One region of the Paenibacillus sp. 2TAB26 genome, then DNA from elsewhere that is predicted to be linked to it. Evidence: riboswitches for the same ligand, from Rfam matches in the RefSeq annotation. Region 1 holds a riboswitch; the other holds the start of a gene.
The links. A riboswitch is a leader RNA that binds a small molecule or an ion and turns the genes downstream of it on or off. The one in region 1 is predicted to bind cobalamin.
Positions count from the first base shown of each region.

Region 1 (7,782 bases):
CCCTTAGCGCGCGGCAGCATATGATCGATCGTATCACCCTGCTCCCCGCAAAAATAACAAATGTGATGGTCACGCTCCAAGATGTAGCGCCGGAATTCCTTATTGCTGAACAATCGGCGTATCGTATAGCGATTGACGATAACCGCAGCATGCTCCTTTACCAGCGTTATCGCAAGCTCTGGCTCAATTTCTTGATACCATCGCCGTCCTTTATCCGTCTTGCCTCTCATCCAAATCGTACCTTGACGCGTAGGTTTTAGTGCTGCCGGATCATTCTGCAGCGTTATGGATGTCATCGGTGGAACCGGGAATGGTTTGCTGGGATGAGCTTTTCTTCGTATTGCTTTATAATCATTAAGTTGAACATCAGGCAATGGAGCTAAAGCCGCTTTCGCCTGCCTGCAAGCTCGGCATGCACCGCGCCTTGCACCAGCGCCGGCTCGTTTGCCCGTTCGCCGCAGAAACTCAGAGAGCGGTTTCGTTTCCTTGCAAATGGCGCATGGTTTGGTAGCAAGAGGTTCTGTATCATCCATCATTTTTTCCGGAGCATATGATTAGCTACGCAGCCGAATTCGTCCCCTCGTGTTTTTATACTATTGTAGCATTAATATAGGTTCGAGGGGAAAATAGCACATAACCTATGATTCCAATAAACCGTATTTCCTCTTGAAGCGCTGCAAAATGGCAATCCAGCTGCTCCCAAACACGGCGAGGAAAAAAACATTGGACAGCGCATGCGCAAGATCAAAATAAAAGCTTTGAATGTAGGCAACAAAAATCAAATTCCAGCTCAGCGCGTCCGGCAATCCGATGATAAACCAAATATTCATAATCCAGCCAAACAAGAAGCCCCATCCAAAACCAAATACGAGCAAGCCGGTCTTTGTTTTGATGAGCCAAGTATTTCGCAGCCACCCCGCGCTAGCCCCGATCATCCCCCAGCAAAACATTTGCCATGGCGTCCACGGGCCCTGACCTAGAAAGATATTCGATACGACTGCAGCTATTGCGCCGATAATGAAGCCCGATTCAGCTCCAAACACAATCGCAGCAATAATGATCACGAAGGATGTGGGCTGAACGCTCGGCAGCGGCGCAAACGGTACGCGGCTAATGGCCGCAATGGCCGCCAGCACAGCAAGGATAACAATCTCGCGCGCTTCGATCTTCCGTCTCTCAAACCTTGCAAAAAAAGGAATCATCGTGACAAATAGCAGCACGATACTTAGCATTAAATAATGATCATCGGAAATGGCAGAGGATAAGGCCATAGCTGCGATGAACAGTCCAATGCTGGCAATGAACCAGAGCTTTATTTTGCCCACGTTGCAATCACATCCTCTGTCGTCAGCGCTTCTGGCAGCCATTCACGCACCGTTCGATTGATGGCTGTTGTGTAAAAATAATTAGTACCAAAAAATTGCGCCGGCTCCGACTCAGCAGATATTGCTCCATCAAACAGCATCGCGCAGCGCGTTGCATGCTCGGCAGCAAATTCAATATCATGTGTGACCATGACTATGGTTTTGCCTGCATGGCATAACTGCTGCAGCAGCTCCGCTGTTCGCTGCTTGGCTATGGGATCAAGCCCCTTTGTCGGCTCATCCAAGCATAGAACATCCGGCTCACCAAGCAGCACTAAGGCTAACGCCGCTCTCTGCTGCTCTCCTCCGCTCAAATCATAAGGATGCTTCGGCAAAATAGAGGAAATCTGCAGGGAATCGACAACCTGAGCTATTTTCCGATCCCGATCATCGAGTTTGGCGTAATCCGCCATTCGCTGAAGCTCCTCTTCAACTGTATCGTAGCTAAAATAAAGCAGTGGATTTTGCGCCAAATAACCAACTTTAATCGATTTATCCCGCTTCAGCTTGCCTCGCTGCGGCTTTAATAATCCGGCCATCATTTGCAGCATCGTTGTTTTTCCAGCCCCGTTGCCGCCAAGCACCGCCAAAAACTCATACTTGTACACGTTAAGCGACAGCTTCTTCAACACCTCTGCACTCGCTTTTTCGTATTTAAACGTTATTTCATCACAAGCAAGCAGCCATTCCTTTTTTTCGAGCTCGCTGCTTTCGTTGATTACTGAATGATTTGCGCCTATTGTATGTACGCCGAAAACATTGGAGAGCCACTTCTTCCCTTCACGCACGGTAAGCGGAATTTGATTTGCTTCTGGTAGGCTGCCAGCCTTCTGGGCAGATAGAAACAGCTTCGTAACGGAAGGCAGGTATGGCATTTCTTTCTGCGCTGCATCAACACCAACGAGCCGGCATAGCTCTCTCGGCGGCGCGTCGTATTTCACTTTGCCTTCCTCCAGCAGAATGATTCGATCTGCAAGTGGAATAACATCCTCCAGCCGATGCTCGCTTATAATAACCGTCATCGACATTTCCTGATTCAGCCGATAAATAAACTGCAGAAAATCTCGCGCCGCTACCGGATCAAGCTGAGAGGTGGGCTCATCTAATAGAAGCAGCTTTGGCTGCAGCAGCAATACTGAAGCAAGATTGATCAGCTGCTTCTGTCCCCCCGATATTTCATGAACGGATTTGTTAATCAGCTCATCCAGCCCAAAGAAATGGCTCATTTCGGCTAGTCGTTTACGCATAACCGCTTGCCCATAGCCGACATTTTCCATGGAAAAAGCCAGCTCATGCCATACCTGATCCATCACAATTTGATTTTCAGGGTTTTGAAACACCATGCCGATCTGTTCAGCCGCCTCGACCGCAGGCAGTTCCTCTAGCAATACACGATTATACTTAATGGTGCCTGAGCGTTTCCCCGTAGGCTGCGTTTCTTTTTTCAAGTGCCGAAGCAGCGTCGTTTTGCCGCAGCCGGATGCCCCACAAAGGACGACAAAATCGCCTGGCTTGATATTTAAAGTAATGTTATCGAGTGCTGCAACCGTTGATTCCGGATAATGGAACGTCAATTGATCAACCTGAATTACTTCCATGACCTTCTCTCCATTTCTTCAAGTACGACTGGTGTTAACAGAAAGGCGCAATAGCAAGCGTATGCAATGCCTTCCCCCCTATGAAACTGCATTGTTTCCAGACGCGGGTAAATAGTAAGCACACCAAAACCTTGCATCCAGCCCCAAATGCATACTAGTGCCATTGCTCCAAGAAACAATAGAACATACCAATCTCTACGATCCATACGATAGATGACATAAGAGCTTCGTTTAGCTGCGCCATACCCTCTAGCTTTCATAGAATCAGCGGTCTGAAGCGCCTCCTCCAAGGACCAGGTCAACAGCACACGAACGAGCAGCATGCCATCCTTGCTCCGTTTTTTCAAGCTGCCTTCGAGAATCGAAACCCCTTTTATTCGTTGAACCGTAGTAATTTGATCCAGTCTCCGCAAGAAAAGCGGTACGAACCGAATCGACATCGAGGTTAGCAGTGCAGTTCGCGGAGCGACTCGTGAAAATAAATACATCCATTTCTCCGTCGTAACAATCTGCTGAAACGATACAAAGGCTAGTAAAATGCACAATAAAGAGAGCATCATCGTCACACCATATAAAATAGCTTCCAACGTGATCGGCTGATCCATAAAATAAAATAAAATATGCCGCCCGCGATGAGAAAACAGCGGGTTAAGAACAGCAACTAAACCGCCCATTAGAACATAATAAGGAAGCAGCTTAAGCAGCCGCTTCCCTTCGCCATGAATGACAATAATTACCGTAATCGCAGCAAGTGACGTCAATAAGAAAACAGGATGAAATAAGAGCATGCCGAATGTAATGACTCCTGCATAATAACTGAAGCTCGTAACCGGATGTACCGAACCGAACGCACTATTCATCGAATTTTGCTCCTATATCCTCGCCAAGATCAGTTGTGTACAACCATTCAATAACATCACCTTCATTAACCTTGTAAACCCCGGCGCCCTTGTTAGGAAACTCACCGTTTACTCGGTACATCCAGCCGCTCTTCGCACCCAGATCGAATTCGTAAATATTATCGATGCCTTCGATATAAGCACCGCCTTTAACACCTCTGTATTCCATTTGTATTTTGTTTTTTCTCGTAATTTTCTTCAATACATCTAGAACGGTATCGTCCTTCTTGAACTCTACGGCAGTTGGTGCAAGCACCGTTCCCGTATCTTTGTCCGCGACAATTGAAATCGTAACCGTCTGCACAGGATTCGGCGTTGCAACAGGTGTGACGGGCTTCGCAGTAGCCGCACTGTCTGTTTTGGTTGGTTTCGCAGAAGCAGTAGGCTTCGTTTTTGGATCATCCAGTTTTGGCTCATTTGACTGCTTCGGCTTCGGGGAAGGCGTTGCTTGCTTACCGCCAGCGTTGTCGGTTGCCTTCGCGTTATCTTGATCTTTATCTTCGCTAGGCAACTGCGTTGCCTCTGCCGTTTCTGATGCTGAAGTACTCGTTGGCTGCTCATCAGCGGCTTTCTCCGCTTCTTTTCCCACTTGTCCTTCGTTGCTGGTTTGCACTTGATTGGTATTGGAATTAACGCTTTGTGCCGGACTGGCACAGCCAGCTAATAAACCAATAAACAGCCATAGGATGATTAAGCTTGGTAACCATTTCTTGTAGATCTTTGCCATCGTCTCTTTTCTACTCCTTTTTGTCTCATTCACACAAACCTTAACAATAAAAAAAAGACCCCCTTCTATTAGGGGATCTGCATGTCGAATGTAAGAATAGCAACCGTATATAACTAAAATATATGATGCGTCCTGCAAAACGATTACGCCTCCACATTCTTTACCCCCGAAGAATGAGAAACAAAATAAAAAAGGCAGGTTTCCTGGCTCGTGCGTCAACGCGATTCTCACACCTTCCCATCCTTGAATCGGACAGTGGCATTTGCAGAGAATCACTCTTCACATACAGTGGCGGGACCGCGCCGGCATTGAACCGGACTTCCCTATTAAGCAAACAAAAGCATGCTTTTGTTTGCACCTTCTCTATTCAATTATGCGATTATTTAATCAATCATATCGGGATTGCTGGGGTTTGTCTATACGGGATTTGAATGATTCGATCGCAAATAGCAGCTGCATCCTCTTGATCATGGGTGACGAACATACACGTAATTTGGGCTTTGTGAAGCAATCGCTTCAGCTCTTCCCGAATGCTTTGCTTTAAGTGTGAATCCAAACTACTAAATGGCTCATCCATCAACAGCATCAAGGGAGACGGGGCAAGCGCACGAGCAAAAGCAACACGCTGCTGCTGACCGCCGCTAAGCTCATGCGGATAACGCTTGACGAAATCATTTAACTGTATCAGCTCCAGCATTTCATCCAGCCGTTTGAATCTATCTTTTCTTGATAATCGATGTAAACCAAATAATATATTTTGACCGACAGTCAGATGAGGAAACAACGCATAATCCTGAAACACCATGCCTATGCCGCGCTGCTCAGGCTGAATAAACTGCTGATCATCTACTAAAACCCTGCCGCCAGCGGCAATACGTCCCGAGGCAGGAATCTCAAGCCCGGCAATAATCCGCAGCAGCGTGCTTTTCCCGCAACCGCTTTGACCAAGCACTCCAACAACTTCACCCTTCTGCATTTGCATCGTAAAGTTTTCTAATACACTCTTTTTCCCATTATCATAGCTAAAAGAAACGTTAGTCAGCTCAAAAAAGTTCATCTGGATTTCTTCTCTCCCAACCAATGATAAACAAAAACAGTTGCCATTCCCACCGTGATTATGAATAAAGACGGTACCGAAGCTTGATGAATTTGCTCATCGCTTGCATATTGATAGGCTTTTGTCGCTAGCGTCTCAAAATTAAACGGGCGCAGCAGCAGCGTCAGCGGCAGCTCCTTCATAATTTCCATAAAGGTAAGCAGGAAGCCTGCTAATATGGAGCCTTTTATTAAAGGCAAGTCAACTTTGAAGAAGGTAGCAGTCATACCGATGCCGAGCGTTCTGGAAGCTTCAGAATAACGATTGCCTATTTTATCAAATCCCGCTTCCACCGCATTAAATCCTACACCAAGGAAGCGGATTACATAGGCGAAAACAAGCATCACGAGCGACATGCTGAGCACGAGCTTGCTCGATCCAAAACCTAACCATGAATAGACGCCGCTTAATTGATGGTCTAGGGAAATAAACAAAGCAAGCACGCCAATGGACAAAACAGCACCCGGGATAGAGTAGCCCATTAAAATTAGCTTTGTTGCTGCAAGCGACAAAAGCGATCGATTCAGGCTCCGGCTTACATTGGCGACAATAACAGCAAGCAGCATTAACACGGTAATCGCAACAAGGGAAACCAAAAGCGTGTTTGAGACGAGCTGCGCAAATTTGCTGTTCAATACATCTTGATATGTCCATGTCGCCCAAACGAGGAGCTGAACTACTGGAATAGCGAACGAAAAGGCAAATATAACCGTGCTCACAAAAATAGCAGCAGCTGACCCTAAATAGGATAACTTCCTTCGTTTAAGCGGATTGAGCTTGCTTGTCGCGGAATGATACATTTTTCGCCTGCGAAGCAGTCTCTCCATAATAAACAAACCAATAATAGCGCTCATTAGGAGTGCAGATAATCTCAGGGCAGAATCAACGTCATACATACCAAACCATGTTTTGAAAATCGTTGCAGTAAACGAAGCAATGCCAAAATGTTTTGTTACTCCAAAATCATTCAATACCTCAAATGCGACGAGGCTGGCTCCGCCGATAATTGCAGCCTGCGACAAAGGCAATACGATTCGGAAAAAGATATGAAGCTGCCCTTTGCCGAGCAATCTTGCGTTTTCTATGAAAGCTGCGCTTTGCTTCTCCATAAAGGTTTTGGTCATCAAATAAATGTAAGGAAATAAAAACATTGAAAATATGAAAATAGCGCCTTTCATGGACAATATATCAAAATAAGCTTGGTTAGAGGTTACGCCGAGCGTATTTCGCATAAAAACTTGTATGCTGCCCGTATAGCTCAGCATAGAACCGTAAGTATAAGCTGCAATATATGGTGGAATAGCCAGTGGCAGCAAAAATGCAAAGTGAAAGAACTTCCGCATCGGGAAATCATAGGCTGCAACAAGCCATGCAAGCGACACGCCGATGATAACGGAGAAAAACACCGATCCTACTACAAGATATAAAGATTGAACGACAGATTCAAACAGCATATACTCTTTGATTTGCTGCCAGTTTTCATTCGGTTTGTCAAACAAACCGAAAAAAATATAAAGAGACGGAATAAAGGCCATGATGGCCCCTATTACGCTCAATATAACCCAGCCGTTCAATATTCTCTTTAAATTTCGCAAAGAGATGGAAGCCATCATTTTTATTTCCAACCTGCCTTAGCCAGAAGCTCGACTGCTTTTTTGTTATGATCGCCCAGCTTGGAGAAATCCAGCTTCTGTGTTTTAAAGTCACCCCAGCCCTTTAACAACTCAGGCTTTTCTGCAGCAGCATTTACAGGAAATTCGAAGCTTCCTTGCGTTAACAGTGTTTGCCCATCCTTGCCTGTCATGAATTCGATCAGTTTAACAGCGTTATCTTTATTCTTAGCATGCTTAGTAAGGCCTACACCGCTGATGTTAAGATGTGTGCCTGTCGTTTCTTGGTTCGGGAAGAATACGCCAATTTTCTCTGCAACCTTAACCTCTTCCGTATCCTTCGAATTCAACATTTGCCCAACGTAATAAGTGTTCATAATCGCAACATCACCTAGACCAGCAACGACCGCTTTCGCTTGGTCGCGATCTCCGCCTTCAGGATCACGAGCAAAGTTTGCTACAATCCCCTTCGCCCATTCTTCAGCCTT
Region 1 is NZ_JBFRGC010000018.1:107,772-115,553, forward strand. Features, by position in the region: gene AB4Z50_RS20940 (HNH endonuclease) at 1-533, opposite strand, end outside; gene AB4Z50_RS20945 (ECF transporter S component) at 639-1,325, opposite strand; gene AB4Z50_RS20950 (ABC transporter ATP-binding protein) at 1,313-2,962, opposite strand; gene AB4Z50_RS20955 (energy-coupling factor transporter transmembrane component T) at 2,953-3,822, opposite strand; gene AB4Z50_RS20960 (DUF4430 domain-containing protein) at 3,815-4,588, opposite strand; cobalamin riboswitch at 4,765-4,965, opposite strand; gene AB4Z50_RS20965 (ABC transporter ATP-binding protein) at 4,980-5,645, opposite strand; gene AB4Z50_RS20970 (ABC transporter permease) at 5,642-7,297, opposite strand; gene AB4Z50_RS20975 (Fe(3+) ABC transporter substrate-binding protein) at 7,300-7,782, opposite strand, start outside.

Region 2 (7,782 bases), on a different contig from region 1:
CAGTTCCCAATCTTTTTTTTGCTGCGGTTCAGTACTTGCTGGACAAAGAGAGCAGCCACGAACTGCAAAAGTTTTACGGCAGCATAGTTAACGATCCGAGAGATGCGGCGGAGGCATTCCCTTTTTTTAAACACTTTTGCCTTCAGCATAAAAACGAAATTGTTCAACTGCTCCAAAGCAAGCTTGTACAAACGAATGAGGTTAGACGCTGTGCTTACTTGTATCCTGCTTTTTGTTATATGTATCAAAAAACGAACAAACCATTAGCAATCATTGAAATCGGCACAAGTGCGGGGCTACAGCTTTTTTGGGATAAGTATAGTTATCAATACAACAATAGTGAAACCTATGGAAATATAGATGCTGAACTGGTACTGCACTCGGAAGTTCGTGGAGACATTGCCTTGCATCTCCTAAAACAAAGTCCGCCAGTGATTGCAAGGATAGGAATAGATTTGCACGTTAATAATCTGGAAGAGGAAGACGATTATCTTTGGTTAAAGTCGTTGATTTGGCCTGAGCATAATGAGCGGATTGTGAATTTTGACAAAGCAGCTTCTTTATTAAAAGGGCAGCAGATGGAGTTGTTTCAGGGGAATGGCGTGAAACGACTTGCTGAAATGGTTGCTAAAATAACGGAGGATTGTGTTATTGGTGTGTTTCACACCCATGTAGCCAACCAAATGACTCATGACGACAAAGTTGAATTAACAGACAGCATTAGGAGAATAGGGCAACAAAGAGATATATTTCACCTCTACAATAATATGTGGGACCCAAATCTTCATCTTGATTATTATTTGGAGGGCAAGGTGCAATCGAAAACGTTAGCGGAAACAGATGGTCATGGCCGTTGGTTTCGGTGGATGCTTTGATCCTACCTCGTTCATTGTGGATTTAACGAAAGAGCATAATTTCAGCGCGCAGGGATAGAGGTCGAGAGATTTATGGAATGGGATGCGGGTGCTTACACCGTTGCATGGAAAGCACAAAAGATTGTACTGCTTCCGAAGGAATATGCGCTGCTGCATTTCATGCACAGCCATGCAGGGCAAACGCTGTCGCGCGAACAACTGCTAGACAACGTCTGGCCAATGGAGGCGCCGGTAGATCGTACAGTAGATGATCACATTTACCGGCTGCGGCGCAAGTTGAAAATATCCCGAACACTTCGTTGTCATTCCAAAACTTAAATTTGACACAATGCATTGCTCGTATTTATCTTCAATAATGATAAGCTGGAGATATCTACTATTCAGGGGTACAACAATGCTCAAAAAAACAGGTTTAGCTGCTTTGTATGGCAGTATTGCTTTTCTTATTTATCGTTATGGCGATGTGATTTTGACGTGGTTTCAGCAAGCGGATAATGTGCCGCTCGTCGTCATTATGGCAACGCTCGTCGCACTATTTCCTGTCATCCCGTATCCCGTAATCGGCGGGCTCATTGGTGCTGCTCTTGGCCCAGTGTTAGGCGCGGCAGTGACTTGGACGGGCTCAGCGGCAGCATCCATTGTGATGTTTCTGTTTATCCGCTATGGCTATCAAGAGTGGGGGAAGAAATTTCTCTACCGTTATCCAAGCATCGGAAAACTAACGGTGATGTTTGAGCAGAATGCTTTTCTGACGATTATGTTTGCTCGGCTCATTCCGTTCATTCCATCCATTGCAGTTAATATGTACTCGGCGTTAAGCCGTGTTTCCTTTACCGTTTATGCGATCGCCTCATCGATTGGCAAAATTCCAGCGATGCTGTTGTTCGCCACGATCGGTGATACGCTTATGACGGATCCAAGAAACGTATTTGTTACCGTCTTAGTATACGGCATGTTTATGGCGGTATCTCTTTATGTTTATCGAAAGTGGAAGCTTCAGTAGATTTCCTCAAAAACAACAAACGGCCTCTTCGCAAATGATGCGCGCGAAGGTCGTTTTTTTGTTGTACAATCTTCTCGAAAATAAAATGTTCCTTGTAATCCAAAATGTTTAAAATGTTCTTTTTATGTTCGTAAATGTGTGTTATTATAAAAACGAACAATAACAAACATTAGCGTAGCTTGCGAGGCGAGTCAAACGCAAATAACTTTTAGGAGGCTTTTATCCAATGGAAGTACGCCATACTACTAATCCTACTGATGTGAAGCAATATGATACGGAACGTCTGCGCAGCGAGTTTTTGATCGAAAGCTTGTTTGAGCAAGATCAATTAAAAATGACATATACGCATTATGACAGAATGGTTGTAGGCGGAGCATTGCCTGTGAACGAGACGCTTGAGCTGGAGGATGCTGCAACGCTAAAAACCGAATATTTCTTGGAGCGCCGCGAGGTTGGCTTCTTGAATATTGGCGGACCTGCTTCGATTTCCGTTGATGGGGAAGTATACGAGCTGAATAAGCTCGACGTGCTTTATGTTGGCAAGGGCAAACGTCAGGTGCTGCTGTCAAGTGTAGATAAAGCAAACCCTGCGAAGCTTTATTTCTGTTCCGCGCTTGCGCATGCTGAAATTGCAACACGCAAGATGACGATGGAGGAAGCGAATCCGACTCATCTTGGTTCGCAGGAGACTTCCAATGAACGTATTCTTTATAAATATATCCACGCAGACGGCATCCAAAGCTGCCAGCTTATGCTTGGTGTAACGAGCTTGAAAACGGGAAGCGTCTGGAATACGATGCCTTCTCATGTCCATGACCGCCGCATGGAAGCATACTTGTACTTCGACATGAATGATGATGCTCGCGTATTCCATATGATGGGCGAGCCTTCGCAGACGAGACATCTTGTTGTTGCCAATGACCAAGCGATTCTTTCACCGCCATGGTCGATCCACTCAGGAGTGGGCACAAGCAATTATACATTCTGCTGGTCGATGGCTGGAGAGAACTACACATTTACAGATATGGACGCCGTACCTGCAAGCGAGCTAAAATAGAAACATTCGCTACAGGGGGTGCACTATGCTTGCTGCCGAACGGCATCGTAAGATTATAGATAAATTGGAGCAGCTTGGCGCGGTTAAAGTTTCCGAGCTAAGCGAGCTGTTTCAAGTCACGGAGAAAACGGTTCGTGAAGATTTAGAGAAGCTAGAAGAGAAGGGATTGCTGAAACGGACTCATGGCGGAGCTGTGCCCCAGCATAGAGGCGAAGACAGCCTTTATCCGCTGCAATTCCCAAACAGCAAGCATCAGCGGGAGAAGGCGGCGATTGCGGAGCTTGCTCTTTCCTGCATCGAGCCTAATGATATTATTGCGCTTGATGCTGGCAGTACTACGCTCGAAATGGCAAAGCGTCTGCCCAATATCCCGGTTACGGTACTTACGAACGATCTGCTTATCATTCGGGAGTTGACTGCGAAGGACCAAGTAAGGCTTGTTATTCCCGGGGGCTACCGGCATAACAATTTGCTTATCGGCGCAGAATCGCAGGAATGGATTAAACGACTGAATGTACACAAGCTGTTTCTTTCCACAACCGGCATTCATATGGAATATGGGCTTACCATATTCACAGAAGAATTGACGAAGCTGAAGAAACTGTATATGGAAAATGCCAAGGTCGTCTACTGCCTTGCCGATCATAACAAATTCGATAAGGGTGCACTAATAACGTTTGCCGGTTTGCATGAAATTGACTATATCATCACAGACGAAGGTATAGATGCGGACGTTGCGGCGAGGTATGAGTCACAAAATATAAAAATGATGAAAGCAGCGCTTTCGGAAAATGGGAAGCGTACTAAAGGTAGGAGCTGAGCCGATGAGTTTGTTTGATTTGACGGGTAAAACAGCTGTCGTCACAGGTGCAGGGCGCGGGCTTGGAGAAGCGATTGCGCTTGGATTAGCACGAGCGGGTGCGGATATCGCGCTTGTCACGAACCAAACGCCTGCTGACAAAACGGCAGCAGCGATAAGAGAGCTTGGACGCAAAGCGATTACAATTCAGACTGATATTGCTGACCGAACGAAGCTTGCTGGAATTGTTGATCGTACAGTTGAAGAACTGGGACGCATCGATATTTTGGTCAACAACGCGGGTATCATTCGCCGCACGCCAGCTGCAGAGCATAGCTACGAGGACTGGCAGGATGTACTCGATGTTAACTTGAATTCTGTATTTCTCCTTTCCCAGCTGGCTGGGAAACATATGATTGAACAGGGCTCAGGGAAAATTATTAACATTGCGTCGATGTTAACCTTCCAAGGCGGAATTAATGTTCCAGGTTATACGTCCAGCAAACATGCCGTTGCCGGTCTTACCAAAGCGCTTGCCAGCGAATGGGCAGCTAAAGGCTTGCAGGTAAATGCGATAGCCCCAGGCTACATGAGTACAGACAACACCGAAGCGCTTCGCGAGGATCCTGTTCGCAGTGCTCAAATTTTGCAGCGCATACCAGCGGGACGCTGGGGTACATCGCAGGATTTGATTGGACCAGCGGTGTTCCTAGCCTCTTCAGCTTCTGATTATATGAACGGCCATATTTTGGCTGTTGATGGCGGTTGGCTGGTTAGGTAATTATATAAAAAACCAATAGGCTTTCCTTTTGCAGCGCAGGCTGCTTAGAGGAGAGTCTTTTTTTTGATATTATAATGATTTCCATTGTATGGTTATTATTTTGCGTGTATAGTTATTCGTGATCCTAAAAAAAGAGATCAACAACTGAAATAAGTGGAAATAGGTGCTCTTGCTGTATAGCTTGAGCTTAAAAGGGAAGTCCGGTGCAAAACCGACGCGGTCCCGCCACTGTAACAGAGGAGTCTAAGCGCTAACGCCACTGACCTTAAAAGGTTGGGAAGGCAAGCTTACGATGATGATTCTGGAGCCAGGAGACCTGCCTATTTGAACGACACTGATTTTACCTACGGGAGATAGGGAGGTGTTAAGACAGAACCGCTGTTTATTAAAACGCCGGGCGTCTTTACCTTTGCTTCTTTAAGGTAACGACGCTCTTTTTTGTGCTTTTATTTCATAATAATTACACTTATTAGGAGGAAATATGAACGTGAGCAAACTGCAAAACAGTGTACTTGGATATCCGCGTATCGGCGAAAATAGGGAATGGAAAAAAGCGCTTGAAGCTTTTTGGAAAGGTGATTTGGACGAAACGGTATTCCTTCAAACCCTTGAAAGTATTCGTCTTAACAACCTGAAGCTGCAAAAGGATAAAGGAATTTCTTTAATCCCTGTTAATGATTTTACGTTGTATGATCAAATGCTGGATACTGCAGCGATGTTTGGCCTTGTGCCAGAGCGTTTTTCCTACGAAGGAGGTCCTGTTCCCATTCAGACCTACTACGCTATGGCGAGAGGGACACAGGAAGCACAAGCCTGCGAGATGACCAAATGGTTTAATACCAACTATCACTATATCGTGCCAGAACTTGCGGGTGCTGCACCGATACTGACGGAAAACCGTCCGCTGATTGCATACCGCGAAGCCAAAGAAAAGCTTGGCATTGAAGGTAAACCTGTCATTATCGGTCTATACACCTTCCTCAAGCTGTCGAAGGGCTACGATGCCAAGCAGCTTCCGCAGCTCATTGAGCAGTTTATACCGCTTTATGCTCAGCTGCTTAAGGAGCTTGAGCAAGAAGGCGTACAATGGGTGCAAATCGATGAGCCAATTCTTGTTACCTCTATTTCTGAGGAAGAGATGCAATGGGTTGAATCGATTTATGCAAGGCTGAACCAAGCAGCACCAGCGCTTAACATAATGCTTCAAACGTATTTTGAAGCGGTTGAGCATTATGAAGCTGTAGTTGCTCTGCCGGTACAAGCGATCGGTTTGGATTTCGTTCATGGTTTGGAGCAAAACTTGAAGTCGCTTGAGCAATTTGGTTATCCGAAGGATAAGCTCGCTGGTATCGGACTTGTAGACGGACGCAACATTTGGCGCTCAGACTATAAGCAAAAGCTCGAATTGCTGCAAAAGCTTTCCGCATACATTCCAGCTGAGCGCACGATCATTCAATCGTCATGCAGCCTGCTGCATGTGCCGGTAACGGCAAAAAACGAAACCAATCTGCCAGTAGAGCTGCGTGAGGCGCTTGCATTCGCGGAAGAAAAGCTGGATGAAATCGTGTGGCTAAGTGAAACAGCGACAGTAAATGAGGCGGACATCTCAGAACTTCGCAAGCTTGAGCTTAAGCTTAACGGCGAGCGGATTCATCATTTATCCATTTCTCCTGCCCGCAATCGTCAAGCTGCTGATGCAGCAGCGGTTGCGGCGCATCCTTCAACGAGGCAGAAGCCATTTGTGGAGAGACAAAAGCTGCAGCAGCAAAAGTGGAATTTGCCGTTCCTTCCAACAACAACAATCGGCAGCTTCCCGCAAACGCTGGATGTACGCCAAGCAAGGCAAAAATGGAGAAAAAACGAGCTCAGCTCGCAGGACTACGCTTCCTTTATCAACGATAAAATTAAAAATTGGATTGAAATCCAAGAAGAGCTTAACATTGACGTCCTCGTTCACGGTGAATTTGAGCGGACGGATATGGTCGAATTTTTCGGAGAGAAGCTGGATGGGTTCGCATTTACAAAAGGCGGCTGGGTTCAATCGTATGGTTCCCGCTGCGTAAAGCCGCCTGTCATTTATGGCGATGTTGTATTTACTGAGCCAATGACAGTAACCGAAAGCGTGTATGCGCAGTCGCTGACAAGCCATCCGGTAAAAGGGATGCTGACGGGTCCGATTACGATATTGAACTGGTCATTTGTCCGCAACGATATCACACGCGAGCAGGTCGCATACCAAATTGCGCTTGCACTCTCAGAGGAAGTAAAGGCGCTTGAGAGCGCAGGTATAGAGATGATCCAGGTTGATGAGCCAGCTTTGCGAGAAGGCTTGCCGCTTAAACGCAGTGATTGGGATGCCTATTTAAAATGGGGCGTGCATGCCTTCCGTCTATCGACTTCAGCTGTGCGTGACACCACACAAATTCATACACATATGTGTTATTGTGAGTTCCATGATATTATCGATTCCATCCTTGCGCTGGATGCAGATGTCATCTCCATTGAAACCTCGCGCAGCCATGGCGAGCTGATTCATAGCTTTGAGGAGAACACCTATGACCAAGGCATCGGCTTAGGCGTTTACGATATTCACAGCCCGCGTGTACCTTCAGTGGAAGAAATGGTCAGCATGATTGAGCGCGCCATTAAAGTGCTCGATCCTACGCTCTTCTGGATTAATCCGGACTGCGGCTTGAAAACACGCGGAATGGAAGAAACGGTTGCTTCACTGCGCAACATGATGCTGGCTACTTACCAAGTCAGAGAGCAACGTGCTGCATTAGCGAAGGTTTAATCCCTAAATACAATAAGACAGTCCAGAACTAGGTTATCTGTTCTGGACTGCCTTTTTTTTCTTATGAACGAAATTAATCCAAAGAGATGTAGGAGACGGAACGTTGACGCAAAACAGACTCTTCATGGTCGTTGCTGTACGGGGCTGCATCGGCGGATTGTGCTAGGACATGCTTGACGGCGGAGACGAATAAGTCGAGAACGCGCCCATCCTGATCCGTTTTGTCATAGTGATACTGGTTAAGAGGTGGTAGAGGAATGCTGCCGATAAAAGACTGAAGCAGGTCGCTCCATCGTTCTAAGTCAATGAGCTCTTCTGTGTCGCTGGCAAATAGTTCACTCCAGCCGAAGCCTTGATTGCTTGTTAAACGAAGACATACGCGATGGCCTGCAGAATCGACGGCAAGAGCAGGAATGACGAATAGCTCGATTCGTGTGACAGATAAATAAGGGGTCTGTTCCGTAAAAAGATGC
Region 2 is NZ_JBFRGC010000009.1:160,358-168,139, reverse strand. Features, by position in the region: gene AB4Z50_RS12030 (DUF2332 domain-containing protein) at 1-875, shown strand, start outside; gene AB4Z50_RS12025 (winged helix-turn-helix domain-containing protein) at 948-1,193, shown strand; gene AB4Z50_RS12020 (TVP38/TMEM64 family protein) at 1,270-1,878, shown strand; gene kduI (5-dehydro-4-deoxy-D-glucuronate isomerase) at 2,105-2,935, shown strand; gene AB4Z50_RS12010 (DeoR/GlpR family DNA-binding transcription regulator) at 2,961-3,755, shown strand; gene kduD (2-dehydro-3-deoxy-D-gluconate 5-dehydrogenase KduD) at 3,760-4,515, shown strand; cobalamin riboswitch at 4,660-4,853, shown strand; gene metE (5-methyltetrahydropteroyltriglutamate--homocysteine S-methyltransferase) at 5,003-7,309, shown strand; gene AB4Z50_RS11995 (hypothetical protein) at 7,383-7,782, opposite strand, start outside.
Region 2: it holds a riboswitch for cobalamin, as region 1 does, so the genes downstream of both, metE (5-methyltetrahydropteroyltriglutamate--homocysteine S-methyltransferase) here and AB4Z50_RS20960 (DUF4430 domain-containing protein) in region 1, are expected to answer to the same signal.